Regions from separate parts of the Paenibacillus sp. MZ03-122A genome, predicted to be linked through region 2. Evidence: a T-box and tRNA genes for the amino acid it is inferred to sense, from the RefSeq annotation. Region 2 holds a T-box; the other regions hold tRNA genes.
The links. A T-box is a leader RNA that pairs with one kind of tRNA and senses whether it is charged. The one in region 2 lies ahead of argS (arginine--tRNA ligase), so its partner is inferred to be a tRNA-Arg.

Region 1 (6,784 bases), on a different contig from region 2:
CTAAGGCATTGGGAAGCGCACAATCTAAAGCCAGTGCTGTAACTAAAGCAGCCAAACGCGGGTTAGGTGCCCTTGTGAGTGTGACGGTAGATGGCGGAGAAGCACAAGTCTTTACACAACGTGAAAATGCCATGTCAAAATCGCTCTTGGACGTAGCAGGTGGCGGGACAGAGATCCAATCGGGACAAGTAACAGTGAAAGTTCAGGTGTCGGCTCAGTACGAAATGAACTAATACAGATCATCAAACGAAGCCACAAGCGGCCTGCATCATGCGTAGGCTGGCTTGCTGGCTCTTTTTGTATATCGAAACCTTTTTGTAATGAGTCTGTCATAGCTAAGGGTTATTAGGTGTACATATTGAAATCGGAGAGTGTACAGATTGTAAACTACATACAATAGGGTATAGATATAATAAGAAAAGTAATTATCACACATAGACAATACAGATCAATAACAGGAGGAATACTTAATATGAGTAAGCATGCGAAAAAATGGGGTTCAGCACTGCTGGCAGCAGGGATTTTAGCAGGAGTCGCAGCTGTTCCCGTTTCCTATATCCAGGCAGCATCGACCAAACAAGCGACAACACAGCAACCAGGAATCACCATCCAATGGAATGGTAAAACGTTGCCCGCTAAAGGTGTTCAAGTGAACGGGAGTACAATGATTCCGGTGGCCGCTTTGCGTGACAGCCTGGGGACTCCAGTAAGCTATGATGCGAAAACAACGACATATACCGTAGGTAGCGGGTACAATAAACTTTACATTATGGCTTCTTCCTCGGATGCCTACGTCAACGTCAATGGAATCAATACACGTAGCATGGATGCCAAACAGATCGCTGGGAAGCTATACATTCCTATGAGTCTGCTGAAAGACTATCTAGGCATAGATGCTCAATGGAATGCTGCTCAGAAAACAGTAACGCTGAGTAAAAGCCAGCTAAATCCGATCACAATTGCGTCTCTAACACTTCCAGCTTCGAGTAATGCGAAGGTGTCCTACAAGATTAAGTATCCGCAAATCAGCGGCAGCCAACTGAATCCTGAGGCTCAACAGGCCATTAACAATGTGCTTAAAAAGCATGCAGAGGGTATATTGGCAGCAGGCAAAAAGATGATGTCTGAGGGAGAGGCTACAACAGAAAGACCGTATGAGTTCGGAAATGATTTTGCAATTGCCTATAACAAAGATGGTATTCTGAGTGTGATTATGCAGGATTACTCGTATACGGGTGGCGCACATGGCATGACGGTACGTAAAGGATATACGTTCTCGCTCGCTGATGGTAAACTGCTGCAATTGTCTGACGTATTGAAGGCAAATCCGAACTACAAAAAGTTCCTCAATGCTGATTTGAAGAAAAAAATCGATGCGCTTCAGGCTGGCGAAGGATTCGAGAAATTTAAAGAGCTGGCGGCAGATCAGAATTTTTATGTAACAAACAGTGGAGTAACAATTGTGTTTGATTTGTATGATTATGCGCCATACGCGTATGGAATTCCGGAGTTTACCTACTCGTTCGGTCAACTGCTGCCTCAAGGCGGAAAGCCTTTTGCGGGACAGCATGAATAGTAGGAGTAAACAATTCCAATTGTCTATAACCTAAAAAACAATAAAGCAAAAAAAGCTGCCTACCGGATAAGAACATCCGGGGCAGCTTTTTCATTTACCAGCTATCGAGAGGCGAATTTCTTCTCTTATACACCTTCTGGAGAGGAGCTAGTTAGCACTTTATCAATAATACCGTATTCCTTGGCATCATCAGCGGACATGAAGTAGTCACGGTCTGTGTCTTTTTCAATGCGCTCCAGTGGTTGGCCTGTGCGATCTGCGAGAATGCGGTTCAATTTGTCACGCATTTTCAGAATGCGGCGTGCACGGATTTCAATATCCGTTGCCTGGCCTTGTGCACCACCCAGTGGTTGGTGAATCATAATTTCACTGTTTGGCAAAGCGAAACGTTTACCTTTGGCGCCTGCATTTAGCAAGAACGCGCCCATGGAAGCCGCCATACCTACGCAAATCGTAGATACGTCAGGTTTAATGTATTGCATCGTATCGAAAATGGCCATGCCAGCTGTAATGGAACCGCCAGGACTGTTAACATACAAGTGAATATCTTTTTCAGGATCTTCGGCAGCCAAAAACAGCATTTGCGCAATAATAGAGTTGGCTACAACGTCATTGACGTCCGAGCCTAACAAAATAATGCGATCCTTCAACAGTCTGGAATAAATGTCATAGGCGCGTTCGCCGCGGTTACTTTGTTCTACTACCATAGGAACATAGCTCACGTCAAAAAACCTCCCTTAAATATCGTTAGTGGATTTGGTGGACATGCCGATTACACGTCCCTTATTTATAAACTGTTACCGTATTAACCACATGATAAACAATTTCAAACAAAAAGTCAAAGAAAGTCAAACTAATGATTAAAAAAAAGAGCCCTCAGCGCTCTTATTGGTTAAAACATTATGTAGAAGCATTTATGCGTTCATTTAAAATGGCGCGCCCGCGAGGAATCGAACCTCGATCTCAGGCTCCGGAGGCCTACGTCATATCCGTTGGACCACGGGCGCATAGTTCAATCAATGCAAACAACTAACTAATTAAACAGCTAATTGGAAACAAAGATGATTATATGATATACAGCAGTGAATTGCAAGCTTTTATTAAATGCGCATATTCAGGCAAATGGTTGAGAAATATAGGTTCAGATAGACTTGCATGTGGAGCAAATATTGGTTAAGATATACGTGGGACTTAAAAAGTTATCCCGGGACATTTTAAGACCAGTTAGAGATAGAGCATTAGAGACAGAACTTAGAAGTGTGCGGGAGTGGAAAGCATGCGAAAGATATTAGAAATACAGAAGCAGCTTCTGCCCGACCTCATGGATGTTTTGAAAAAAAGGTACACGATCCTGCATCAGATTATGCTGTCCGATGTTGTTGGACGCAGAACACTGGCAGCTTCACTGAACATGACTGAGCGCGTGTTGCGCGCCGAAACCGATCTTCTTAAAGCTCAAGGGCTAATTGAGATTGAGAGTGTAGGCATGAAGGTGAGCAAAGCAGGACTGGATCTGCTGGAACAGCTGGAGCCGATTGCGAACAACTTGTTCGGCCTGTCCCAATTGGAGGACCAGATTCGTCAAGCCTATGGTTTGAGGAAGGTGGTTGTCGTTCCAGGGGATTCGGATGCTTCTCCGTTAACAAAGCAGGAGCTGGGGCGCGCTGGAGCAAAAGCGTTGCTGAGTGTTATGGACGACGAGGATGTGGTCGCTGTAACAGGTGGCACGACGATTGCCGACGTGGCGGAACAACTGGCACTACCTTCTAATGGCCCACTTAAGGGTGGGTGGTTTGTACCGGCACGCGGGGGTTTGGGAGAAAGCATGGAAATGCAGGCCAACACAATTGCTTCCACAATGGCTCGCAAGGTAGGCGCTCAATACCGTCTGCTCCATGTACCGGATTTGCTCAGCAATCATGCTTACAACTCCTTGCTTGAAGATACGAACATTCAGGATATATTGAACCTGATTCGCGAGAGTCGTATCATCATTCACGGGATAGGCAACGCCATAGCGATGGCACATAGACGTAAACTTGATCCCGAAACCTTCGCCCAGATCAGCAGTGAGGGGGCCGTTGCCGAATCGTTTGGTTATTACTTTAACGAAGATGGCGTCGTTGTTCACAGAATGCTGACGCTTGGACTTCGATTAGAGGACATCAGGCGTACCGATACGGTTTTAGGCGTAGCTGGAGGCAAGAGCAAGGCGGCCGCTATTCATGCGGTACTGCGTTTCGGACAAGAAGACATTCTAGTCACCGACGAAGGCGCTGCTGCCGAGATTGTAAGTCATTATTTAAATGGTTAAGATGGATTTATGAATGGTGTTGTCTTGACGGGCTTTCGGGTCTGTCTTGAATATATAAAACTAAACTAAACGAACTTTGGGAGGAACTCACTCATGACAGTTAAAGTTGGTATTAACGGTTTCGGACGTATTGGACGCCTTGCTTTCCGCCGGATTCAAAACGTGGAAGGTATTGAAGTAGTAGCAATCAATGACTTGACAGATTCCAAAATGTTGGCACATTTGTTGAAATATGATACAACACAAGGTACTTTCCAAGGAGAAGTAGAAGTACATGACGGCTTCTTCAAAGTAAACGGTAAAGAAGTTAAAGTTTTGGCTAACCGCAACCCTGAAGAACTGCCTTGGGGAGACCTGGGTGTAGATATCGTTCTGGAATGCACAGGTTTCTTCACAACTAAAGAAGCTGCTGAGAAACATTTGAAAGGCGGCGCTAAAAAAGTTGTTATTTCCGCTCCAGCTACTGGCGACATGAAAACTGTCGTTTATAACGTAAACCATGAAATTCTGGACGGTACTGAAACTGTAATCTCCGGTGCTTCTTGCACAACAAACTGCCTGGCTCCTATGGCTAAAACACTGCAAGACAAATTCGGTATCATCGAAGGTTTGATGACTACAATTCACGCTTACACTGGCGACCAAAACACTTTGGATGCTCCACATGCTAAAGGTGACTTCCGTCGTGCTCGCGCAGCAGCTGAAAACATCATTCCTAACACAACTGGTGCTGCAAAAGCCATCGGTCTGGTAATTCCTGAACTGAAAGGTAAACTGGATGGCGCGGCTCAACGTGTTCCAGTAGCAACTGGTTCCCTGACTGAGTTGGTAACAGTTCTGGAGAAAAACGTAACTGCTGAAGAAATCAACGCAGCAATGAAAGAAGCTTCTGATGCTGATACTTTTGGATACACTGAAGATCAAATCGTTTCTTCCGACATCAAAGGTATCACTTACGGTTCTTTGTTTGATGCAACTCAAACTAAAGTTCTGACTGTTGGCGACAAACAACTGGTGAAAACTGTAGCTTGGTATGACAACGAAATGTCCTACACTGCACAATTGATCCGCACGTTGGAATACTTCGCAAAACTGGCTAAATAAGAACAGTCTTATTGAGCAATAACATAGAGCGGAAACAGGTTATTGTTTCCGCTCTTTATATATCAAATGTGCCTTAAATTCCTGTTTCGTAAAATTATAAGGGTGCGGAGGAATATGGAGATGAACAAAAAGAGCGTACGTGATATAGAACTGAATGGAAAACGGGTGTTTGTTCGTGTAGATTTTAACGTTCCGGTTGAGGACGGTAAAATTACGGATGACAAGCGTATTCGTGAAACCTTGCCAACCATTAACTACTTGATTGAAAAAGGTGCAAAAGTTATTTTGGCGAGTCACTTTGGACGTCCAAAAGGTCAGGTTGTTGAATCCATGCGTCTGACTCCTGTTGGCGTACGTTTGTCTGAGCTGCTGAAAAAGCCAGTAGTTAAAGTGGACGAATCGGTAGGCGAAGCTGTTAAAGCGAAAGTGGCTGAACTGCAAAACGGCGACGTGCTGTTGCTTGAAAATGTACGTTTTTATGCAGGAGAAGAAAAGAATGATCCTGAATTGGCGAAGCAATTTGCTGAACTGGCCGACGTTTTCGTGAATGACGCATTTGGTGCAGCACACCGTGCTCATGCTTCCACTGAAGGTATCGCTCATATTCTTCCGGCTGTTTCTGGCTTGCTGATGGAAAGAGAATTGTCTGTTATTGGTAAGGCTCTGTCGAATCCAGACCGTCCTTTTACAGCCATTATTGGCGGTTCCAAAGTAAAAGACAAAATCGACGTGATCGACAACTTGCTGAACATTGCAGATAACGTAATCATTGGTGGCGGTTTGACTTATACATTCTTCAAAGCTCAAGGTCATGAAGTGGGTCAATCTTTGCTGGATGAATCCAAACTGGACGTAGCTCTTGGATTTATTGAAAAAGCGAAGAAGCTCGGCAAAAACTTCTATCTTCCGGTTGATATTGTAGTATCTGACGATTTCAGCGCTACGGCGAACACGGACATTGTGGATATCGACGGCATTCCTGCAGATTGGGAAGGCGTGGACATTGGACCGAAAACACGTAAAATCTATGCAGATGTGATCAAAAACTCCAAACTGGTTGTATGGAACGGACCAATGGGCGTATTTGAAATCGAGCCTTTCGCTGGTGGTACTCGTGAAGTAGCGGAAGCTTGCGCAACAACTGAAGCATACACCATCATTGGTGGCGGGGATTCTGCGGCTGCGGCTGAAAAATTCCACTTGGCTGATAAAATGGATCATATCTCCACTGGCGGTGGCGCATCACTGGAATTTATGGAAGGCAAAGCACTTCCGGGTGTTGTTGCACTGAACGATAAATAATCAAACGCACTATGCGTGAATAAAGCTTTAGGGCACCTAATAGTTAGGAGTTGAAACCATTGAGAACACCGATTATCGCGGGTAACTGGAAGATGTTTAAAACAGTACCAGAAGCTAAAACTTTCATCGAAGAGATCAAAGGCAAAGCAGAGGTTGCAGGAGTGGAAAGCGTGATTTGCGCACCATTTACGAATCTTCCTGCCCTGGTTGAAGCAGTAAAAGGTACGTCTATTAAAATTGGCGCACAAAACCTGCACTTTGCAGAAGATGGTGCCTTTACAGGTGAAATTAGCGGTGGAATGCTGAAAGATCTGGGCGTAGATTACGTTGTGATCGGACACTCCGAGCGTCGTGAATATTTTAATGAAACAGACGAAACGGTGAACAAAAAGGTTCATGCGGCATTCCGTCATGGCCTGACTCCAATCGTGTGTGTAGGCGAAAAGCTGGAAGACCGTGAAGCTGGACAAACCAAAGAGGTTGTAAAA
Region 2 (6,784 bases):
TATAATACGATCATTCGGTCCAGACTCAGTGAAATTAATGCGATTATCAATGAATCGATTCAAGGGATGTCCATTATTCGCGTGTTCCGCCACCAGAAACAAACGCAGCAAGAGTTTGAAGAACTGAATGATGACTATATGAAGCATCAGAATAAAATGCTGAATTTGAACGCTTTCACTTCGCACAATTTAGTCAACGTGTTGAGAAATCTCGCCTTTGCCGTCGTGTTGTGGTATTTCGGATCTGAGGCGCTCGGAACTACAGGTAGTGCTGTTTCACTAGGCGTATTGTATGCCTTCGTCGATGTGCTGGGTCGACTGTTCCAACCTATGACGGGTATGGTCAACCAACTCGCCGTACTGGATACTTCCATCGTATCCTCAGGACGCGTATTTGAGTTGATGGACGAAACTGGAGAGCCGGTGACGGACGGCACGATGCCGCGCTACAAAGGCCAGGTAGAGTTTAACGACGTTTCCTTTGCCTACAAAAAGGATGATGTACTTAAACATATTTCCTTTACAGCACAGCCCGGGCAAACAGTTGCCCTTGTCGGACATACCGGATCAGGCAAAAGTTCGATTATCAACCTGCTATTCCGGTTCTATGATCCGCAAAAAGGAACGATCACCATTGACGGAACGTCTGTCAAAGACATCCCTAAGCAATGGCTTCGCCATCATATGGGTATTGTTCTTCAAGATCCATATTTGTTTACAGGTACGGTAGCCTCTAATGTCAGTCTCGAAGACAGCCGAATCACGAGAGAACAGGTGAATAAAGCGCTGCATGACGTTGGAGCCGACAAATTGCTGGCCCATTTGCCGCAAGGATTCGATGAGCCTGTTATTGAAAAAGGCAGCACCTTATCAGCCGGGCAACGCCAGCTTATTTCCTTCGCTCGTGCACTAGCCTTTGATCCCGCAATTTTAATTCTGGATGAAGCTACTGCCAATATTGACACCGAAACGGAAGCGCTCATCCAATCCGCTCTTGAGGTGCTCAAGAAGGGACGTACGACCTTTATCATTGCTCACCGTTTGTCCACCATTCGCAGTGCGGACCAAATTTTGGTGCTGCATCGGGGTGAAATTGTTGAACGGGGTAGCCATGATGAACTTATGGCCCAAGGCGGGCGTTACTTCCAAATGTATCAGCTCCAGTCGGGAACAGTTGCAACAGAATCAGATCCAATCTCTGCTACGCCTCCTGCGCAAGATGACTTGCTTACTGGCAAAGTCAGCATTTAAAGCTTGAATAGCCCAATTGCTTAGGGCTAACGATGAACATTTGGCATGAAAAAACCAGCGAGCCTCTCCTACACATTGGAGGCTCGCTGGTTTATTTTTATATAGGACATATGGTTTGTAATTTTATTTAGCTACAGACGTGCCTGTTCCTGTGGGTGGAAACACTGTTCCATCTACTGCTTTGAGCGTAACCTTATACTTGCTGTCTACCAACGTACTTGTGTGGGTATCCGTAATGACCTGAATATTCATTTCCCCTGGCTTTGGACTAGTCAGCTTGTAGTAAATTACTGCATTCGTATCATCTACGTAGTCGATGTGATCCACTTCAATGCCGTAACCTGGATTAGGTGCCTGCAGACGGGTGATTGTCACTTTGTTCTGCTGGTCATTTGTCTTCTCTATGCTCATACTAATATTATTTTGTTGAACCGGATCTACAGGCTCAGCCGGATTTTCAGGAGTAGCTTCAACCGTTTTATGACTTTGTACAAATTCGGATGCGTTATAGACCATTTCTGCTGCCTCCATCCGCGTTACTTTACGATCCGGGTTAAAGTTGCTCTGTTCGTCCAATTTTGCAATTTTGGTCAACAGCAGGAATTGAACTGCTGCGTTTGATTCCTGATCTAATTTTTTGCCATCCGCTACATTAACTAACATACGGACAGTTGGATATTCACCCGTTGCACTCACTGCTTTATACAGAATATTCGCAAATTGTTCTCTTGTCATACGGGTGCTTGGATCAATATCTGGTGACAAAGGAATTTGGTGTTGGGCCGCAATCCGATAGGACTGAGCATACCATGCGGAAGCCGGAATGTTTGCAAAGGAACCCGTTGTGAAATCAGGCATTACCTGAAGATCCATCGCACGAACAACCAAATGTACTCCTTGTGCATAGGTGAGCGTTTGATCCGGTGCAAATTTATCCTTGGTTATTCCTTGGATAATTCCTTTATCCTGAAGTGACTTTACGATCTTCTCCTGTTCAGCTCCCTTTATATCACGAAAAGCAGAAGCCGACGTAGCCACAGCCAATGAGCAGACGACAAGCAGGGCAACTGCCACGCTTTTATTTTTTTTCATGAGATACACCTCCATGTTTACTTTGCTTCTATACTTACCGACGCAATAAAAGCATCAAATGTTTCAAATATGCACAAATTGGTTGCAAAACAGTGGAATACCTGCGATTAGTGTAACCCGTCTAACTCTTTTCTGCTCACAATCTTTACACATACCCAAAAGTGCCTGTAACAGATTACCTTTTACAGTATCCCCTTGGAAGAACCGGATCTGGGTAGCAGTATCCCGCCGGCAAACCTCGCTCCCCTTTGTTCTCTTTGCTTACATCCGATTCGGTGCTTTCAGACCAAGAAGTTGCAGCGCGCATGCCAGAATATCCGCAGTTTGTTCCGCCAATTGAATACGCCAGCGTCCACCATCGACAATCCTTTCCTTGGCGTAAAAACGGTTGAACGCCTGGGCCGTATCCAGTGCAAATCTCGCAATAACCGAAGGCTCCAGTTGGCGAGCCGCACGTATCAGTTGTCCGTGATAACGATCCAACTGCTTAAGCAGCGCCCAACCTGCGTCACCTAACATTTCATCCGATATGTCATTCAAATCACGAGAATGGCTATCTTGGACAAGGGCGTTGTCGCTAGAATTAGTAGTAACATCAACATCGGCGCGAGCATGAGCTTTCTCCAGAAGGCTGCGTATGCGCGCATGAGTATACTGCACATAAGGCCCGGTCTCACCTTCAAAGGTCAGCGCTTCCTCCAACGAAAAATCCACTTCATTCAGCCGGTTGTTTTTTAAGTCACCAAAAATAATCGCCCCAATACCAACGTCCTCTGCTACTGCCTGTCGTTCCTGCAAATCGGGATTCTTCTGAGTAATGATGGCTTGAGCACGCGCTATAGCTTCATCCAGCACCTCCTCCAGTTTGACAACTTTTCCACGTCTTGTAGACATTTTCTTACCCGCAAACCGCATTAATCCAAACGGCACATGCTCACACTGCTCCGCCCATGCCTCTCCTGCATGTTTCAGCACCGCAAACACCTGCTGGAAATGCAGCTTCTGTTCCCCACCAACGACGTATAGAAGCCGATCAGCCTTCATCACTTCATGACGATAAATCGCTGTTGCCAGATCACGTGTCGGATAAATGGTAGTCCCATCCTTTTTTAGAATAAGACATGGCGGCAGTTCCTCGTCTTCCAGACGAACTACAAGCGCGCCATCACTTTCCTCCAGCAATCCCTTTGCTCTTAATTGAGCAACAACTGCCTGCATCTTATCATTGTAAAAACTTTCTCCCAGCACATGGTCAAATGTAATGTTCAGGCGCTGGTACATACGATCAAATTCACCCAGACTGACTTCAACAAAAAATTTCCATAGTTGTTGAGCCTCTGCGTCTCCCTGCTCCAAACGTCGGAACCACTCGCGGCCTTCATCTTCCAAAGCCGGATCATGCTCGGCCTCCTGATGAAAACGCACATACAGTTTCAGTGATTCACCAATCGGATCATGTTGTAGCTGTTCCTCATTTCCCCATCTTTTATAGGCCGCAATTTGCTTGCCAAACTGTGTTCCCCAATCCCCAAGATGATTCACACTAATTGGGACATATCCGGTTTCACCAAGTATGCGATACAAGGCAGCACCAATAACAGTAGAGCGAAGATGACCAATACCAAACGGTTTGGCAATATTGGGCGAGGACATATCAATGACCACCCGCTGTCCGTGTCCGATATTGGGCCTGAGGAAATCAGCCTTGCTCAATTCAGCAAGCATAAGCGGAATATGAACCGATCGATCCAATGTTATATTTACGTAGGCACCCGATGCTGAAGCAGTGAAACCTTCTTCATGGCTCACTAGCTCCGCTAATTCCATTGCAATGTGCTGCGGAGACTTTTGAAACTTTTTAGCCAGCACAAAACAGGGAAACGCCACATCTCCCCATTCAGGCTGCGGTGGCACCTCAAATAATGATAAAACTTCTTTCTCCTCCAAGCCCGTATGGGCCAATATCGCTTGAGCAGCAATCCTCACTAACATGATCTCTCTCCTTCTTTTTATAGAATCTAACAAAAAAAGCCCCCGCCTCTTGAAATAATTCAAGAGACGAGAACTTCAATATCCCCGCGGTACCACTCTTCGTAAATCGGTTGTGCAGCTAAAGCTAACTTACACAAATCGCGATTTCACTCCAATGACTAATAACGGTGTCTGCCGGGCTGATCTACTAGAAATTCTGCTCGTTGGATCAACCGTCTCCCGGGTGCGCTTCACATCGGACCTCATACCGGCTTCCACCTCTTCCGGCTCGCTGTAATGATACGGCTCCGCTGCTACTCTCCCGTTCCATGACGTTAATTCCAATCATTATACAAACCTATTCAGTAGAAAGCAACCTTTTTTTTCCTCTTCAGGCACTAGTTCCATATATGTAATTACACTGCCACCAATTGGCGGCAGGCCTGAACGCAACGACGGCAGGCTTCTGCACAATGTTTGCAATGATCATGGGAATGCTTGCTGCTTTCAGCAGCACATACCTCACAGCCCTTGGCGCACAGCTCACAGATTTGCTCGGCAAAATCCGTTCCGCGCTGCAGCATTTGAGCAGCAAATCCGCATATTTCTGCACATTCCCTACTCACTCGAATACATTCACGCAGCATAGCTAAATCATATTCCTTCAAACTCGCTACGTAACATACATTGCAAGCGTTCATACATTCCAGGCAAGCATCCACGCATTGTTGGTATGAATGATTCATATTACATTACCTCCCAGTTGTTGACCCTGCTGTACTATTACCCGCTGATCCTTGAGTTTAATCATTTGATGTGCGCGCTTACAATAAAATAAAAACAAAACAATCCCGACTTATGTAAGGAAGTGTACTATATTCCAGTATGTAAGTGCAAGGATATTAATCACATGGATTTTTAGCCCTTGTTTCTGACTTGCATACACTCAGTCATTGCTCTATTGTAAAAAGTATATGTCTAACCATCGATCAAGGAGTGAACATTTTAATGAATATGTCTTCCGTAGAGGAGCATCGACAGGAATCCCCGCAACAGGTTAATTGCATGGTCGTGACTGTCTCGGACACACGTACCGTGGAAACAGATACCGGGGGACAATTGCTCATGGATCTACTAGAAACCAATGGATATAAGGTTGTTCGATATGTCATCGTCAAGGATGACTACGAAGGTATTCAGCAGTTAGTATCTGAAGCAGCGGCACAGAATGACATCGAGGCTGTACTTTTGACAGGCGGTACCGGTATTTCTCCACGTGATACTACATATGAAGCCGTCTCCTCTCTACTGGATAAGGAACTACCTGGCTTTGGGGAAATCTTCCGTTATTTAAGCTTTGCTGAGGACATTGGTTCAGCAGCTATATTAAGCCGGGCTGTAGCTGGTACTGTGGGTCGGACAGCTGTATTTTCTATGCCTGGCTCACGCGGAGCCGTTCGTTTGGCAATGGAACGCATTATTGTCCCTGAGCTACGACATGTGATGAGAGAAATTTATAAATAAGCTCCTATTTCCTACATGCCGCGACACAAAAAGGCACCCCATACATTCATGAGGTGCCTCTTCCAACTATTCTTTTTCTTCAACTTCGGGCTGCATATAGCTGTCGATCAGCTTTTGCTTCAGCTCCCATACCTTCTCGCTCAGATTTACACGATAAATTTCAGGGTTCAGCTTCCGCAAATATTCTGGCCAAAACAGTTTCAACTGTGAAGTATGGTAGGCACGAATTTCATCCAGCTCAGGAAGCTCATATACCTTCTGTCCATTTATAAAAATAGGCTCAAGCATTGGCACGGCTTCATAATTTTCTACATACTTCTTCATATACGGATGCAAAGGGTTAAACAGCTTCAGGCGCTTACCATTACGCGGACGCTCTTCATCCGGGAAAGAAATATAATCGGCTACAGCTCTCCCTTTCTTCTTATCCACAATGCGATATACATCCTTCTTGCCTGGTGTGGATACTTTTTCTGGGTTACCCGAGATCTTAATCGTCGGCAACATTTCGCCATCCACTTCACGCTCAACCAGCTTGTACACCCCGCCGAGCGATGGTTGATCTGAAGCCGTAATAAGCTGTGTTCCTACACCCCATACATCAATACGTGCCCCTTGGGCTTTCAGGTTAAAAATCGTATTTTCGTCCAAATCATTGGAAGCTACAATTTGTACGTAATCTAAGCCTTCAGCATCGAGCATTTCCCGCGCCTGAATGGATAGATAAGCCAAGTCACCGCTATCCAGACGGATTGCATTCATACGCTTGCCCTGACTCTCCAGCATTTTTGCTGTCCGAATCGCATGAGGAACACCGCTTTCCAGCGTGTCAAAGGTGTCTACCAACAGTGTAACCTGGTCTGGTAAAACCTTCGCATACACGTCAAACGCCTCCTGCTCTGTCATAAAGGTCTGCACCCATGAATGGGCATGTGTCCCCTTCGTC
Region 3 (6,784 bases), on a different contig from region 2:
AGCGTCTGTGTCATATTCAGCAGCAGCTCAGATTGATGCATTAAGTCTCCGTTCCACTGTATGAAACCTGTAATTCCGCACATGTCTGTTCATCCTCTCTTTGTCGTGTTCATCCAGTGTTGGAATGAATCAAAAACTAAATCCCCAGTTCATCAGTATATATGCCGAAATGAAGCATAAAATGTCTGTCCGTTCCGAAAACTACAGATGGGGCAACCCGTCTACTCGCAAGGAAGGAGGGAGACCATGTACTACATCAAGGATGCCAAAATACGCCGGTTCACTGAACTTGACGGAGTGCGCTGTGCTGAGGTAGAGGTGCGGCCCGGTGCTGCAGATGACCCGGAACTGCTGGTCTATATTACGGCCAAGGATCAGACGGATGGTCAGCATGACTATGACATGGTACGGATCATCCGCAATGACGCCGATCTGGAGCTGGATTGGTACGACAATAATCTGCATTCGGCATTTGAGGAAGTGACAGACAAGGCTTTTACCGACTCTACACACATTACTGCTGGTGAGGAGCGAGAGAAGTTTAAAAAAGAATTGCTCTCCTATGGGCAGCTCAGCACAGAGTTCGCCAAGGAGTTCGGGGCATGAGGATATGGTGTGCTATGCCTCGGCTTTTGTTGATTTGGGCCCCGGCGCCATCGCCGGATCAGCGTGAAAGGAGGGGAAAATCATAGACGGCAAAGCGAATTATAAGAAAAACAGAGGCAGCAGTTATATTCATAACAATGAGTTCGCGGAAGAAGTGCTGGAGAAAAACGTAAGACATGAAGTACGAAGAAGTCCTAAACGCTTTGGTAATAAATAAGCAGCCATTGAACCATATAGCAACAGCAACTCATCAAAAATGACCCTAAAGAAGCCTCCGTATCCCGCCAAATTAGCGGTATGTAGGAGGCTTCTTTTTGAACTAAGCCGCTTCACGCAGCGTCATAATCCCTTTGTAGATGTTATAAACAAAAACCCCGAGATAGATCACTACGAATAGCAGTACAAAACCGATCACTGAACCTGCATGATTCGCCGTAATAATAAAATACACGAGCGGAATTGCCGCAATAATGGGGAAAATATGCGATAAAATAGCTTTTTTTGCATGTCCCTGAACATATTCGTCCCGTACTGCAATCCACACAATGACAGGCACTAGAAAAGGTGCGAAGAAAATGCTGAAATAACAAAGTGACGACAAAAGACCTCTCACAGATTAACCCCTCCTTTATGCATGGTTCTTTGTACATAATACCCCGTTAGCGTCCAAATGATTCCTTTTGCAGCCAGCTTCCCAATATCATAAAAAAATGCTTTTGACAGTTGCCCGAAATGTGATATAATAATCAATGCGCTGAATACATAAGGTTTTATTGATCAGCATCTTGTCCCAGTAGCTCAGCTGGATAGAGCAACGGCCTTCTAAGCCGTCGGTCGGGGGTTCGAATCCCTCCTGGGACGTAATTAAATCAGTCACAAACCGTTGATATAAATGGATTTGTGAGAAATTAGGGCTTCGGTCAGGGCTTCGGTCACTGATGCAGAATCCCTTTTTTTTATATTACGGATTGTCAAGCTAAGTGGGACAGATTCTCTGAAAAGGAGGGTCTGTCAAAAATTTTGTGAAAACTCTTTTAGGCACAGATTCCCCCGAGGGGGAAGTAGCGATTTTTCGCAAGTGTTGACCGACCCGATCGAGAAAAAAGACCGACATCTGGAGCAACATTTGGCCTCAGTTTTGGACACGACCTGTCCATTTTCGAGTGACGTCGATGGTAGCCAGATAGAGCATCTTAAGTAAGGCTTCATCGGTAGGAAGGATGCTTCTTCCTTTCGTCACCTTAAGAAGTTGGCGATGGTAACTTTCAATCCTATTGGTGGTGTAGATGAGTCTGCGAATCTCTAGCGGGTTTTTAAAAAAGGTAGCGAGCTCATCCCAATGGGTTCGCCAAGAACGGATAATAAGGGGATATTTGGCTCCACAGACCTGCTCAAAACGGTCGAGTTCAAGTAAGGCGCCTTCTTCGGTAGCTGCCTTGTAAATGGGCTTTAAGTCGGCAGTTACTTTCTTAATATCCTTGTACGAAACTACCGAGTGGAGCTACGGATTTGGTGAATGACACACTTTTGGATTTCAGTTTGGGGATAGCAGACTGCAATTGCCTGAGAGAACCCGAACAAGTTATCCACGCAGATAATGAGAATGTCTTGAACTCCACGATTCTTGAGTTCATTCAGCACACTCAGCCAGAACTGAGGACTCATTCTCACCAATTCACATGCCTAGCACATCCTTGTTTCCGTCCAAATCGATGCCAATGACCATGTAGGCGGCCTTGTTGATCATGGCCCCGTCTTGTTTGACCTTGAAGTGGGTGGCATCCAGATAGACGACTGCATAAACACCTTGAAGAGGCCGATTCTGCCATTCTTTAATGAAAGCGACAATCTTATTTGTAACATTGGAAATAAGCGTAGGAGACACTTCAATACCATACATCTGTCCTAAATGATCCTGAATTTCTTTGGTACTGATGCCTTTGGCATACAGAGCAATGATTTGCTCTTCGATGCCAGTTACGTTCGATATCTTGTGTAGTGATTAAGTTTGTTCACCTTAATAAATTTCCGAAGTTGCTCCTTTGACCAAAGTCCTATGTGTTTCTCTAACCTTCCCTTACTTCCATTTTAATGGGTTTGAGAGTTTTCACAATATATTTTACAGACTCGCTCTGAACACATACCACGACTAAAATTTCGAAACGATAAGCTTTATTGAAATGTTTGTTCTCCTAGTCCAATAATTCCTATTATAGTACAATTAGATCAAATACTTAGAAAAGTGGTGGATGATGATAATGAGTAACTTTTCTTTTTTTAAAGGAGAATGGGAAGTATTAGCGAAGCTTGGAGAAAGTGCCGAGCATAATTTATATAATGATCCGCATACTTCCATTATGAAATTACGTTTATTAGGTGAATCAATTGCAAAAGCTGTTTTAGCATCTGATAACATTCGTGAAGCGTATGATACAAGGCAAGTAGACCGTTTAAATACAATGAAAAAAGAAGGATTAGCAGAGCCAGAAATGTTAGATATATTCCACACGTTACGCAGAAAAGGGAATACCGCTTCTCATGAAGCATCCTATGGTACGACAGAAGAAGCAAAACAGTTACTAGCATTAGCGTATCAAATCTCGATTTGGTTTATGGAAGTATATATTGATTGGGAGTTTGTCGCACCTACATATAGAGAGCCAGAGAGAGAAGAGAGTTCTAAGGAGCTTCAATTGAAGGTGCAAGCTTTAGAAGAAGAAATTGCTAAAAAGGAAAAAGAACTTCTAACGCAGCTTGATACAATTACAAAGGATGAAATTACAAAAGATGTACGTGTAAGACGTAAAGAAAAATCAAAGCTACATATTCAAAAGCATCGTTTATCAGAAGCTCAAACACGTATTTTAATTGATGATAAATTACGTGCAGCTGGCTGGCTTGTTGATACAGAAAAATATAATCAAAAGAAACATAAAACGATGCCCGAAAAAAATAAAAATATGGCGATAGCAGAATGGAAAGTTGGTTCGAAATATGCGGATTATGCTTTATTCATTGGGCTGCAATTGGTCGGTATTGTCGAAGCAAAAGCAAAGCATCGTGATATTCCATCAGCACTTGAAAGCCAAGCAAAAGTATATGCACGTGAAGTACAAGCAATAGAAGGTATTGAATTATTGCCACAAAATGGAGAATATAAAGTGCCGTTTATTTTTGCTTCTAATGGTAGACCGTATTTAAGACAGCTTGAAGATCAATCGGGTATTTGGTTTTGGGATGCACGTAATCAAACGAAGCGATCTCATGCTTTAGAAGGTTGGCACTCACCATCAGATTTAAAGATGCTATTAGACGTGGATGATAGACAAGCAAATGAAAGCTTAAAAAACGAGGATGTTACGAAGTTTGGTTTACGTGACTACCAACAAAAAGCGGTATTAGCAGCAGAAGAAGCATTAATGCAAGGAGCTAGAAAAATGCTTGTTGCAATGGCAACAGGTACAGGGAAAACACGTACAGCAATCGCTCTTATGTATCGTTTAATTAAAGCGAAGAAATGTCGTCGAATATTATTTTTAGTCGATCGTAATTCACTAGGTCAACAAACGGCAGATGCTTTAAAAGATTCTAAGATGGAAAATGGTTTACCGTTTTCATCGATTTATGATGTGAAATCACTTGAAGATATGACACCAGATGTGGAAACAAAGGTGCAAATTGCAACAGTTCAAGGCATAGTAAGACGCTTATTCTATAGCGATCAAGAGCAATTACCTTCTGTTGGGCAATATGATTTTATTATTGTCGATGAAGCACACCGAGGTTATACAAGTGACCGAGAAATGACAGATGATGAGCTACTATTCCGAGATCAAAATGATTATGTAAGCCAATACCGCAGAGTTATTGATTATTTCGATGCGGCAGTGCTTGGTCTGACAGCTACGCCAGCACTTCATACGACAGAAATTTTTGGTTCACCTATTTATAAATATTCTTATACAGAAGCGGTTTTAGATGGCTATTTAGTCGACCATGAGCCACCTTATTTATTTGAAACGGAATTACAACAGCATGGTATTTCGTTTGAGAAAGGCGAAGAAGTAGAGGTTTATGATCCAGAAGAAGGCGAAATCATTTTAGAGCGGCTAGAAGATGAACTGAAATTTGAAGTAGAGCATTTTAATAAACGAGTGATTACAGAAGGCTTTAACCGAGCAGTTTTAACGAAATTAATTGATTATATTGATCCAGAAAGCGAAGAAAAAACATTAATTTTTGCAGCAACAGATCAACACGCTGATTTAATCGTTCGTTTACTTAAAGAAGCATTTGCGGAAAACGGTGATGATGTATCAGATGATGCAATTGTGAAAATTACAGGTTCTATTTATCATCCCAATGAAATGATTAAACGTTTCAAAAATGAACGCTTACCAAATATTGTCGTAACAGTCGATTTACTAACGACAGGTATTGATGTACCGAAGATTACAAACATTGTTTTCTTACGCCGTATAAAGTCACGTATTCTATACGATCAAATGTTAGGGCGTGCTACTCGTTTATGTCCAGAGATTGAGAAATCTCATTTCCGTATTTTTGATGCGGTGGGAATCTATAATCAGTTACAGCAATATACAGATATGAAGCCTGTTGTGAAGCAGCAAAAGGTAACAATAGCAGAGCTGCATGAATCCTTTATACAAGCAGAGACGCAAGATGAGGCACAGCACTTTTTAGATCAATTAGTGGCAAAGGTGCAACGTAAGAAACAAACATTCAATAATGAGGCAAAACGACAATTTGAGCAACTTTCAAAAGGTGTAACAGTAGATGAATGGGCGAAAGAATTACAAACCTACACACCTGAGCAAGCACAGAATCATAGCGTATTGTTTGATTATGTAGCGACATATAAAACGAAGAAAGAGCTACAAGTCATTGCAAATCATGAAGATGAAGTGACGGATGTAAAACGTGGGTACGGGGAAGGTAACGAGCGACCAACCGATTATTTAGATGGTTTTGTACAGTTCATTCGAGAAAATATGAATGAAATCCCTGCACTTCAAATTGTGTGTACACGACCGAAAGACTTAACTCGTAAAGACTTACGTGAAATTGAAGTTATTTTAGCAACAAAGCACTTTAAGCAAGATCATTTACAAACAGCATGGAAACAAGCGAAGAATGAAGAAATTGCAGCTGATATTATTAGTTTCATTCGTCAAGCAGCATTAGGTGAAGCTTTAGTGTCTACTGAATCACGTGTGAAAAATGCAATGAAAAAAGTATATTCTATGCATGATTGGACACCGAGACAGCGTAAATGGCTAGAACGAATTGAGAAGCAACTCATTGAAATGCCTGTTCTTTCACCGAATCCACAAGATGCTTTTTCAGAAGAGCCATTTAAAAGTCAGGGCGGATATAATCGTTTGAAGAAAGAACTAGGTGAAGAAGTCGATCAAATTGTGAAGTTAATTAATGAGAGTTTATATGCTAGTTAAAAAGCTGTGGCAAATTATAGATTATTTTTACAGAAAAGACAATTATTGAATAATATGTGAAGGAGTTCTTACGTTGGAACTCCTTTTTTGATAGTTCTAATAGAGCGATTAACCTAAAAAGGTTATAATGTACAAAGATTAAAGGAAACATGGAGGAAGAACATGAATAACACAGAAATCGTCTCAAAACTTTGGGGCTTAGCAAATGTATTACGTGATGATGGGATTACATATCAGCAATATGTAACTGAACTAACATATATCTTATTTTTAAAAATGATGAAAGAGCAAGAAATGGAAGAGGTTATCCCAGAAGGTTACCGTTGGGATGATTTACTTTCGAAAGAAGGAATTGAATTAAAAGAGTTTTATCAAGAGTTACTATTAGAGCTTGGAAAAAGTGAAGTTAAAAATGAACGTTTACGTCAAATTTACAGCGGTGCATCAACAAGTATTGATGAGCCAAAAAACCTCGAGAAATTGCTGAAATCAATTAATGAGTTAGATTGGTACAACGCAAAAGAAGAAGGTTTAGGCGATTTATACGAGGGCTTACTTGAAAAAAATGCGAGTGAGAAAAAATCAGGTGCAGGACAATACTTCACACCACGTGTATTAATTGATGTAATGGTAAAACTGATTGATCCTAAAGTAGGTGAGCGATGCAATGACCCAGCAGCTGGTACATTTGGTTTCATGATCGC

Region 1: it has a tRNA-Arg gene. The T-box ahead of argS (arginine--tRNA ligase) is inferred to sense a tRNA for this amino acid. The anticodon was not compared.
Region 3: it has a tRNA-Arg gene. The T-box ahead of argS (arginine--tRNA ligase) is inferred to sense a tRNA for this amino acid. The anticodon was not compared.

What each region holds. Positions count from the first base shown of each region.
Region 1 is NZ_JANAVI010000013.1:81,220-88,003, reverse strand. It holds gene NLX74_RS21260 (SIMPL domain-containing protein) at 1-233, shown strand, start outside; gene NLX74_RS21255 (PdaC/SigV domain-containing protein) at 473-1,576, shown strand; gene clpP (ATP-dependent Clp endopeptidase proteolytic subunit ClpP) at 1,702-2,298, opposite strand; tRNA gene NLX74_RS21245 (tRNA-Arg) at 2,509-2,583, opposite strand; gene NLX74_RS21240 (sugar-binding transcriptional regulator) at 2,853-3,890, shown strand; gene gap (type I glyceraldehyde-3-phosphate dehydrogenase) at 3,984-4,994, shown strand; gene NLX74_RS21230 (phosphoglycerate kinase) at 5,115-6,296, shown strand; gene tpiA (triose-phosphate isomerase) at 6,356-6,784, shown strand, end outside.
Region 2 is NZ_JANAVI010000001.1:767,566-774,349, reverse strand. It holds gene NLX74_RS03770 (ABC transporter ATP-binding protein) at 1-1,251, shown strand, start outside; gene NLX74_RS03765 (S-layer homology domain-containing protein) at 1,375-2,343, opposite strand; gene argS (arginine--tRNA ligase) at 2,605-4,335, opposite strand; T-box leader at 4,395-4,653, opposite strand; gene NLX74_RS03755 (four-helix bundle copper-binding protein) at 4,731-5,060, opposite strand; gene NLX74_RS03750 (MogA/MoaB family molybdenum cofactor biosynthesis protein) at 5,323-5,838, shown strand; gene NLX74_RS03745 (nicotinate phosphoribosyltransferase) at 5,905-6,784, opposite strand, start outside.
Region 3 is NZ_JANAVI010000006.1:100,538-107,321, reverse strand. It holds gene asnB (asparagine synthase (glutamine-hydrolyzing)) at 1-83, opposite strand, end outside; gene NLX74_RS14715 (hypothetical protein) at 247-606, shown strand; gene NLX74_RS14710 (magnetosome magnetite crystal formation protein family) at 926-1,219, opposite strand; tRNA gene NLX74_RS14705 (tRNA-Arg) at 1,394-1,467, shown strand; partial or broken gene NLX74_RS14700 (IS256 family transposase) at 1,679-2,593, opposite strand; gene hsdR (type I restriction-modification system endonuclease) at 2,859-6,080, shown strand; gene NLX74_RS14690 (class I SAM-dependent DNA methyltransferase) at 6,243-6,784, shown strand, end outside.